DNA from 3 places in the Vibrio jasicida 090810c genome. Region 1 is predicted to be linked to each of the others. Evidence: predicted binding sites of a transcription regulator. Region 1 holds the regulator's gene; each other region holds the start of a gene.
The links. Region 1 encodes PurR, which represses purine synthesis genes. Its sites were predicted from a motif close to TNANGNAAACGTTTNCNTNA; they were not measured.
Positions count from the first base shown of each region.

Region 2: the regulator PurR is predicted to act here: its motif matches at 1,184-1,203, upstream of pckA (phosphoenolpyruvate carboxykinase (ATP)).
Region 3: the regulator PurR is predicted to act here: its motif matches at 1,047-1,066, upstream of C1S73_RS09780 (uracil-xanthine permease family protein).

Region 1 covers NZ_CP025792.1:1,123,925-1,127,211, reverse strand. Annotated here, with positions in the region: gene C1S73_RS05305 (TVP38/TMEM64 family protein) at 1-242, opposite strand, end outside; gene C1S73_RS05300 (TfoX/Sxy family DNA transformation protein) at 363-953, opposite strand; cyclic di-GMP riboswitch class I at 1,070-1,159, opposite strand; gene purR (HTH-type transcriptional repressor PurR) at 1,439-2,443, opposite strand; gene torD (molecular chaperone TorD) at 2,886-3,287, opposite strand, start outside.
Region 2 covers NZ_CP025792.1:2,095,843-2,099,129, forward strand. Annotated here, with positions in the region: gene hslR (ribosome-associated heat shock protein Hsp15) at 1-132, shown strand, start outside; gene hslO (Hsp33 family molecular chaperone HslO) at 164-1,039, shown strand; gene pckA (phosphoenolpyruvate carboxykinase (ATP)) at 1,377-3,005, shown strand; gene C1S73_RS09915 (AsmA family protein) at 3,180-3,287, shown strand, end outside.
Region 3 covers NZ_CP025792.1:2,068,879-2,072,165, forward strand. Annotated here, with positions in the region: gene C1S73_RS09775 (S9 family peptidase) at 1-1,000, shown strand, start outside; gene C1S73_RS09780 (uracil-xanthine permease family protein) at 1,239-2,630, shown strand; gene envZ (two-component system sensor histidine kinase EnvZ) at 2,873-3,287, opposite strand, start outside.

The DNA.
Region 1 (3,287 bases):
AAACCAAATAGGGCGGCGCCGAGCAGGGTAACAACGGCGGCTCCTGGAATAGAGAAAGCGGTGATTGCGATGTAAGCCAAGAAGTAGGTCGCCGCAGCAAACACAAAGTTTTGGTCAATGAACGTATTTAGTGCTGCTTGTTGTGCTTTGGCATTTTCTAAGGTGAGATACTGGCCAAAATTCACTCCTAAAAAGAGGATGGTTGCGAGCAGGATCAGTCCTAAAATCAGTTTCTTATTCATCGTAATTACTCCATTTGGCTTCTTAAATAATAAGACAGAATAAGAGAAGAAAAAATTTCAAAAAAAAAACCGCAGTATGAAAACTGCGGTTTTTACTCAATGTCATGCTGATAGTGCGCGTTAAGACAATGCGCTCATCAGTTCTTCTCGGCGAGACTGAGGGACGACGCTCCAATGGGTGCCGTTGATTGCACCTTCTAACGCCCACAACAACTCAAGGCTTACCGTAGAGGCATGCGTATCTTGGATTGCTTTGTATGCGCTTAAGGCACCTTCTTCTTCTAATTGCTCGACAGAGTCGATGCCTGCTTTCTTCAACATACGTTCAGTTGCTAGGCGTAGATTTGGAAGGTCTTTCAATCGATTAGGCTTGGTGCTCGCTTGCTGTTTTTTTTCTTGCTTAGCAGTCTCAAGAGATTGCTTTGCAACATCAATCAAGCGATCCGTTGAATCCCATAGATCATCAGAAATAGCATAGTATTTCGTGACCACTGGGAAACCACGTTTCTTGTAGACGTACGGTTTTAGTCCTTGAGTCTCGAAGTCAGATGAAGTTTGTTGGTCTGCTCGAATATGAAGTTGATTGTTTACAACTAGTGCGAACATCGTTTCATCGGCGAAAAGCCCGAAGCCACCAAACATTGAGCGCGACTTGATAGTACCAAGTGCCTCAAACAGCTTCATTGAGTCTTTGAGTATCGGTTTATCCATGATGTGTTATCTCGGTGTAATTAATATTACGCCACCAAAAATCAGGTCCGAGAGATTAGCAAATGCATGCAGACACAATGTCATTAAAGGGTAAACTCACTTAATGCATATTTGCCATCGGTAACCCCGCTACCTTCCATCTAATAAGATGGTTCAGGCCGGAGGCTTTGCGTCCCACCCTTTCGAATGGTTTGCCCTGTGCGTGACACTTTGAGAATACTTCGTATATTGAATTAACATCACGTTTCAAACATGAAAGTGTGATCTTGGTTCAGTTAATAGTGATTTTTTGATGTGTTTGGTTTCATATTTGGGAACGGTCCCTTGTCATACAAAAGGTTGATGTAGGAAATGGACTACGCCCAATTAAAACAGCAACTTATCTAAATGAGGGGAGGTATTTATATTCTGAAATGTTTTTGGAATGTTATTTTTAGGCAATAAAAAAGCGCCCTTACGAGCGCTTTATAAAACTTCGATGCCGCTTAGTTCAGTTTCTTAACTGTGTTGCGAACAACAATTTCTGGCTGCATTTCGAAAATGCGTTTTTCATGTTCTTTGTCTTTGATGCGTTCTAGCAAAATTTCAAACGCATTCTTACCAACACGACGTTTTGGCTGGTGGATAGTCGTTAGCGGTGGCGAGAAGTACTCTGCTAGCTCGATGTTGTCGTAACCAATGACAGAGATATCTTCTGGTACTTTGATGCCGTTTTGCTGCAAGCGACTCATCAAACCAAGCGCCATGGTATCGTTAAAACAGAAAACGGCAGTCGGGCGTTTGTCCATTGCTGTGATGTTGTCAGCAGCAAGTACGGCAGTATCACACTCAAAGTTACCTTCAAGTACCCAATCTTCATTTACTGCTAAGTTTGCTTCTGCCATTGCGCGGCGGTAACCTGCAATGCGTTCTTGGCACGCGGCTTTTTCGAAGTGACCGCTCAAACAAGCAATATCAGTGTGACCATTGTCGATCAGATATTTTGTTGCGATGTAGCCACCTTCTTCAGAGTTATCAATGATCTTGTCAGCTTGCGAACTCTCTGGACCCCAGTCCATCACCACTTTCGGGATATCTGAATGACGGTCAAGCATCTCTTTTAGCTCTTCCGTTAAGTCAGAACACATCACTAAAATGCCATCTACACGTTTCTCCGCTAGCATGCGAATGTAGTCACGTTGCTTTTCGTAGATACCGCCAGTATTACATAGGATCAGCGTGTAACCTTGACGGTAACAATAGCTCTCAACGCCGTCGATAACTTCTGAGAAGAAAAGGTTAGTCGATTGCGTTACCAACATACCGATAGTGCGAGTTGAGTTACACTTCAAGCTACGTGCAACTGCACTTGGCGCGTAATTTAGTTCATCAACCGCTTTCATTACTTTTTCTTGGGTTGCTTCAGCAACAAAACGCGTTTTGTTGATTACGTGCGAAACTGTTGTGGTAGAAACGCCGGCTAAGCGAGCAACGTCTTTTATAGTGGCCATAAATGATGTCCTGTATCGAGCTACTGAATACCGTAGTGAATACAACCTTACGCTTAGTATGTTGCGCGAATTGAACCATATCTGAAGTTTAAGGTTCAATTAATTAGGCAGCGGTTGTTCCGAAATCGGTATAAAAAGGTTTGTAGCAACATTTGTTGCTGAATCTCATGTTCCTTACTTATATAAGTGAGGAATTGGTCAGCAATCTTGTTAATAAAACACAAAAACCGCCATATTTCAGCGGTTTACATATAAGTCGTATTTAATCGTTTGCGCTCACATTTTAGACTGATGTGGGCACACTAGCAATATTTTCAGCAGGTGTTTTGCGCTATTGAGGTCACATTTTAACTGCTAAATGGAAAGGGCTTCTATGTGCTAGATTAAAAATTAACGAATAAAATAGGGAGCCCGCTTGCGAGCTCCCTGAAATTGGCGGCAATTATTCACCAAGAAGGTAGGTGCTGTCCAGTTTACAAAATGCAATTAATAGTTGCGCAACGCTTACATAGAAACCAAATTCGTCGAATTGCTTACATTTCGCAGCAAACTGTGGCAACCAAGACATAAGATGCTTTTGGATTAAGTCGTTCTGTTTCTCGAACGCTTCTTCCATGTGTTTGTCTTGTTCTAATTCGTTAGAACGAATGATCATGTTACCTAAGAAGTCTAGTTCAACCGCTAAGTGATCCGCTGGCTCTTTCAGGTTCTCATCAACCTGAACACCAAAATCGGCCATCAGTTTTTCCATCTCTTCTGCTGGCTTGTCATTTAAAAGACCAGATTCACCGATGTACATAGATGCGTAAGGCAGTGCACCGTGCTTTTCTGTTTTCAGGAAAAG
Region 2 (3,287 bases), 970 kb from region 1:
GAAACTGAAGACAGTGTTAATCAACGCGAAGAGTTCGCGAAACAACGTAAACTCAACGCCCACAACCCTAGTCCGGAACGCCGCCCAGATAAAAAGCAGCGCCGCGACATCATTAAGTTCAAACATCAATAAACGCCGGAATTACCGACGAGGAAAGCACTCCATGGCAAATAATGTTTTACACCGCTACCTATTTGAAGACCTTTCAGTTCGTGGCGAGTTGGTACAATTGGATGAAGCATACCAACGTATTATCTCCAGCAAGGAATATCCGGCAGCGCTGCAAAAACTGTTGGGTGAGCTACTCGTTTCAACCACACTTTTAACGGCAACTTTGAAATTCGAAGGCTCAATCACGATCCAGCTGCAAGGTGACGGCCCTGTCTCTCTAGCAGTCATCAATGGCGATCATGATCAAAAGATCCGCGGCGTTGCACGTTGGGAAGGCGATATCGCTGACAACGCGACACTGCACGAGATGATGGGTAAAGGTTACCTAGTGATCACCATCGAACCGAAAAAAGGCGAGCGTTACCAAGGTGTCGTTGGCCTAGAAGGTGACACATTAGCTGAAGTTATCGAAGGCTACTTCGCAAACTCTGAACAGCTAAAAACGCGTCTATGGATCCGCACTGGTGAACACGAAGGTAAAGCACACGCTGCTGGTATGATGATTCAAATCATGCCAGACGGCACTGGTGCACCAGAAGATTTCGATCACCTAGAGCAACTGACAGACACAGTGAAGAACGAAGAGCTGTTCACGCTACCTGCGAACGAACTGCTATACCGTCTATATAACCAAGACACCGTTCGTCTTTACGAACCTCAACCAGTCGAATTCCATTGTGGTTGTTCTCGTGAGCGCAGTGGTGCAGCAATCATTACCGTGGACCGTGCTGAAATTAATGACATTTTGGCCGAAGAAGGATCAGTTTCTTTACATTGTGATTACTGTGGCACGTCATACTCGTTTGATGAATCAGAGATTACCGAACTCTATGCGCAAGCGGCTCCTGAAAAGAAAACCCTGCATTAATTTTCATAGCTTAGCAAGCCTGTAATTTACCTTTCAAAAGGCCAGCATCACGCTGGCCTTTTTGTGATCTAACCCTCGTAATACCTAGCCTCACACGTAATAAAGCAACCGCTTAATTTTAAGTAATTAATAATTCTTTTGGCCTAGCGCAAAGGTTTGCGCGCACGATAAACTATTCGTACCGATATGTGACGGGTTACCTAAAACCTTACTGAAATCATGGATAATTTTTGAGCTACATCCCTGTTTTCTCCCCGCCCCGTTGCTAGCATGGTGAGCAGATAAAAATTAAAACATTATTACAAAATCCCTACAAAAATCCTTATAAGGAGCACCTATGACCGTTATGGAACATACAAAGGCTGCAACACTTGATCTAACCAAACACGGACTGCACAACGTTAAAGAGGTTGTTCGCAACCCAAGCTACGAAATGCTATTCGAGGAAGAGACCCGTGCTGACCTGACAGGTTATGAACGTGGTGTCGTTACGGAACTCGGCGCGGTTGCCGTAGACACTGGTATCTTCACTGGTCGCTCACCAAAAGATAAGTACATCGTAAAAGATGCAACCACAGAAGAGCACATGTGGTGGACTTCTGATGCAGTGAAAAACGACAACAAAGCCATCAACAAAGAAGTGTGGGACGATCTAAAAGAGCTCGTGACCAACCAGCTTTCTGGTAAACGCCTATTTGTGATTGACGGTTATTGTGGTGCAAACCCAGACACTCGTTTGAGTATTCGAGTGATTACAGAAGTCGCATGGCAAGCGCACTTCGTAAAAAACATGTTTATCCGTCCAACAGAAGAAGAGTTGGCAACGTTTGAACCTGATTTCGTCGTAATGAACGGTGCGAAGTGCACGAACGACAAGTGGGAAGAACAAGGCCTGAACTCTGAAAACTTCACGGTGTTCAATCTAACAGAGCGCATGCAACTGATCGGTGGTACTTGGTACGGCGGTGAAATGAAGAAAGGCATGTTCGCCATGATGAACTACTTCCTTCCGCTGAAAGACATCGCATCAATGCACTGTAGTGCAAACATGGGCGAAGAAGGCGATGTAGCAATTTTCTTTGGTCTATCTGGCACAGGTAAAACAACGCTATCTACAGACCCTAAACGTGCACTGATTGGTGATGATGAGCACGGTTGGGATGACGACGGCGTATTCAACTTCGAAGGTGGCTGTTACGCGAAAACCATCAAACTATCGAAAGAAGCTGAGCCTGATATCTACAACGCAATCCGCCGCGATGCACTATTAGAGAACGTTACAGTTCGTAGTGATGGTTCTATCGACTTTGATGATGGGTCTAAGACAGAAAACACTCGTGTTTCTTACCCACTGCATCACATCGACAACATTGTTAAGCCAGTATCAAAAGGCGGTCACGCGAATAAGGTGATCTTCCTATCAGCAGACGCATTCGGCGTACTACCTCCGGTTTCTAAACTGACTCCTGAGCAAACTAAGTACCACTTCTTGTCTGGCTTTACCGCTAAACTAGCCGGTACAGAACGTGGCATCACTGAACCAACACCAACCTTCTCGGCATGTTTCGGGGCAGCGTTCTTAACCCTACACCCAACTAAGTACGCAGAAGTACTGGTTAAACGCATGGAAGCAGCTGGCGCAGAAGCTTACCTAGTCAACACTGGTTGGAACGGCAGCGGCAAGCGTATTTCTATCCAAGATACACGCGGCATTATCGATGCAATCCTTGACGGCTCAATTGAAGATGCGAAAACCAAGCATATTCCTATCTTCAACCTAGAGGTGCCAACTTCACTTCCAGGTGTCGATCCAAGCATCCTTGACCCACGTGAGACTTACGTTGATCCACTTCAATGGGAAAGCAAAGCGAAAGATTTGGCAGAACGCTTCATCAACAACTTTGATAAGTACACTGACAATGCTGAAGGCCAATCTTTGGTGGCAGCAGGACCTCAGTTGGATTAAACCATCAACGAAGTCTGCGTGACTTAGCTACAAAAATAATCGTCAAGCCCCTCTTTTGAGGGGCTTTTTATTGAATCCCACCCCAGATTGATACAAGCTTAAGCCTATCTAGGTTGCTCAAGAGACATCTCTTCATCGGGTTAACCATTATTTTGCGCACAGGTTTTGGCAAGGATGAAAACAGCAGGTCGAATTCTAATTCTTATATTCGTATTGGCGATCGCGGTACCAACTGCTTTTATCGCCTTACTGACGACCTCGTACTCCAAACAAACCTGGAAC
Region 3 (3,287 bases), 940 kb from region 1:
AAACAAACGCAGCGAGTACCTAAAGCAGATCCTAACTTCTCTACCTGGTCATCAAGTTCGCCTAGTCAGTGAGACAGAAGCTGGCGACGCTTACGTCATCATGGCCTTTAACGATAGAAACCCTGGGGATTACTACTTATTTACCACCGAGCCAAAAGAAATCCGTTACCTATTCTCGGCACGAGAGTGGTTAGATCCAGAGAAAATGGCCGAAGTGAAGCCTTTTGAGTTCACCAGTCGAGACGGGAAAACCATCTCAGGTTATCTGACGTTGCCTCCAAATACTGAAGCAAAAAATCTCCCTCTTATCGTCAATCCGCATGGCGGTCCTCATGGTCCACGAGATTGGTGGCGTTTTACCGAGGAGAATCAGTTTCTCGCTAACAACGGTTATGCTGTGATGCAAGTAAACTTCCGTGGCAGTGGTGGTTTCGGTAAGCAGTTTGAAGAGGCTGGCTATCGTAAATGGGGAACGAACATTCAATATGACATCATCGACGCCACCAAACACATTGTCGCAGAAGGCATTGCAGATAAAGAACGTATCTGTATTTCTGGCGGAAGCTTTGGTGGATACAGTGCATTGCAATCCGCCACCCTTGCACCTGAGTTGTTTCAGTGCGCCGTGGGCAGTGCCGGTGTTTATGACCTTGAGTTGATGTTCACCGAAGGTGATGTGCCCGATAGCCGCATGGGATTAAGCTTTTTGAAAGAAGTACTGGGAACCGACCCTAAAGTCTGGAAAGCCATGTCTCCAACTCATAATGCAGACAAGTTAAAAGCTTCTATTCTTCTCGTGCACGGGGGAAAAGATCAACGTGCGCCTATTGAACATTATGAGGCAATGGCTAAAGCACTCGACAAGCTCAACTACCCATATGAATCTTTTGTGTTAGACGATGAAGGACATGGCTTTTACAAAGATGAACACCGAGCTAAATATTACGCTCATGTGTTGGGCTTCTTTGATAAGCACTTAAAAACTAACCTCCCAAGGTAAACCTTAAAGGCGATAACCATTCCGTTATCGCCTTTTCTTTTCAGCCCAAAGCAAACGTTTGCTTTTTGAATAAATCCCTCTATAATCGCGCTCAAAATTTATGGTGTGCACCTTGTCACATCAAACCAACCTGAGTTGACACTGATTAACAGCAATCACAGGTCATAACGTCAACTCCACCCAGCACTCCCATTCAGCGAGCTCTGGGGCAAGAATTATTGCGACTAGCGAGACAAACATGACAACTTCAAACCGAACTTCGGAACTGGTCTATCAGTTAAACGATCGTCCACCACTACCTCAGACCATTTTTGCTGCAATTCAGCACTTATTGGCGATGTTCGTAGCCGTTATTACTCCTTCTCTGATCATTTGTCAGTCTTTGGGTGTGCCTGCAGACCAAACCAATACCATCATCAGCATGTCACTGTTTGCGTCAGGCGTGTCTTCCTTTATTCAAATTCGTACCTTTGGTCCTATCGGCTCTGGTTTGCTTTCAGTGCAAGGCACCAGCTTTAATTTCTTAGGTCCAATCATCGGTGCGGGTCTTTCTCTTAAAGCTGGCGGCGCTGATCTTAGCACCATGATGGCAGCGATTTTCGGTACTATCTTGGTGGCGTCTTTTGCTGAAATCCTGCTATCTCGCGTCCTAGAACACGCACGCCGCATCATTACGCCATTGGTATCTGGCATTGTCGTGACGCTTATCGGCCTGACGCTTATCCAAGTGGGCTTAGTATCAATGGGCGGTGGCTACGCGGCAATGAGCGACGGCTCTTTCGGTAGCCTAGACAAGTTAGCACTCGCCGGTACGGTACTTGGCCTAATCATAATTCTTAACCGTTCAAAGAACCCATACCTACGCGTTGCATCAATTGTAATTGCAATGCTGGTTGGCTATGTCATGGCGTACTTCATGGGCATGGTCGACACATCAACACTGGACCAAACGGACCTCATCGCACTGCCGATCCCAATGCAATACGGCTTAAGCTTCGACTGGTCGCTGTTTATTCCACTAGTTCTGATTTTCTTCATCACGGCACTAGAAGCAATCGGTGACATCACCGCAACGTCTGAAGTTTCCGGTGAGCCAGTGAAAGGTCCGGTTTACATGAAGCGCATCAAAGGTGGCGTATTAGCTGACGGTCTGAACTCAGCGATTGCAGCAGTATTCAACAGCTTCCCGAACTCTACCTTCAGCCAAAACAACGGCATCATCATGCTCACAGGTGTAGCAAGCCGCTACGTAGGTTACTTCATCTCAGGCATGTTGGTGATTCTGGGTCTGTTCCCGGGTGTGGCAAGCTTTGTTCAGCTGATTCCTGAGCCAGTACTGGGCGGCGCAACCATCGTGATGTTCGGCACCATTGCCGCAGCGGGCGTGCGCATTATCTCTCGTGTCGATCTCGATCGCCGCGCAATCCTAATTATGGCACTGTCATTCTCAATGGGTTTGGGCATTGCGCAAAAACCAGAAATTCTGCAATTCATGCCGGAGTTCATTAAGAGTATTTTCTCAACAGGCGTGGCGGCAGGCGGCATCACCGCTATCGTATTGAACCTACTGCTTCCAGAGAAACTGGAAGAGGAAGATGAGCTGGTTGCTCAAGAGGTAAAAGAATCCTAATACCAGTTCCGTTAATAAGATGTTCAAAAAATTGCGCCGGTAAAATCACTTAGAACAAGGCAAAGATTGCAGCTAGCTAGTTACTCTACCTACAAAATCTTTAACACCGTTGTAAGTGATTTTAACCAGCAAGAATGAGCAGATAATTGGTGGAATTGGTATAATCTTGCACTAGGATGATCGGAAAGCCCAACCAAACTTTGGTTGGGCTTTTTTATTGGAATCAGTTGAACGAAGAAAGCTTACTTGGTTGGGAAACTGATTTGCGCGCTTAACCCGCCTTCACTGCGGTTACGCACCACAACCGAACCAGAGTGTTGGCTGACGATACGTTTAACAATGGCTAGGCCCAATCCGGTCCCTTCACTGCCTCGTGCCGTGTCACCACGAGTAAAAGGTTCAAACAAGCGTGCGATTTGCGATTGCTCGATGCCCGGACCATTGTCTTCAACGCAAACCCACACCAACTGTTTGTCGGCGGTGACGCCCGTACTGATTTTCACCCAGCCATTACCATAACGCAGAGCATTAACCACAAGGTTACTCACCGCACGTTTAATTGCGATTGGGCTACCCTTAGCGGTTGGCATCGTAGGGTTGAGGTCAGTTTCGATTTCAACTTCATAGCCCCCTTCCGACGTTGCTACATCACTGGTG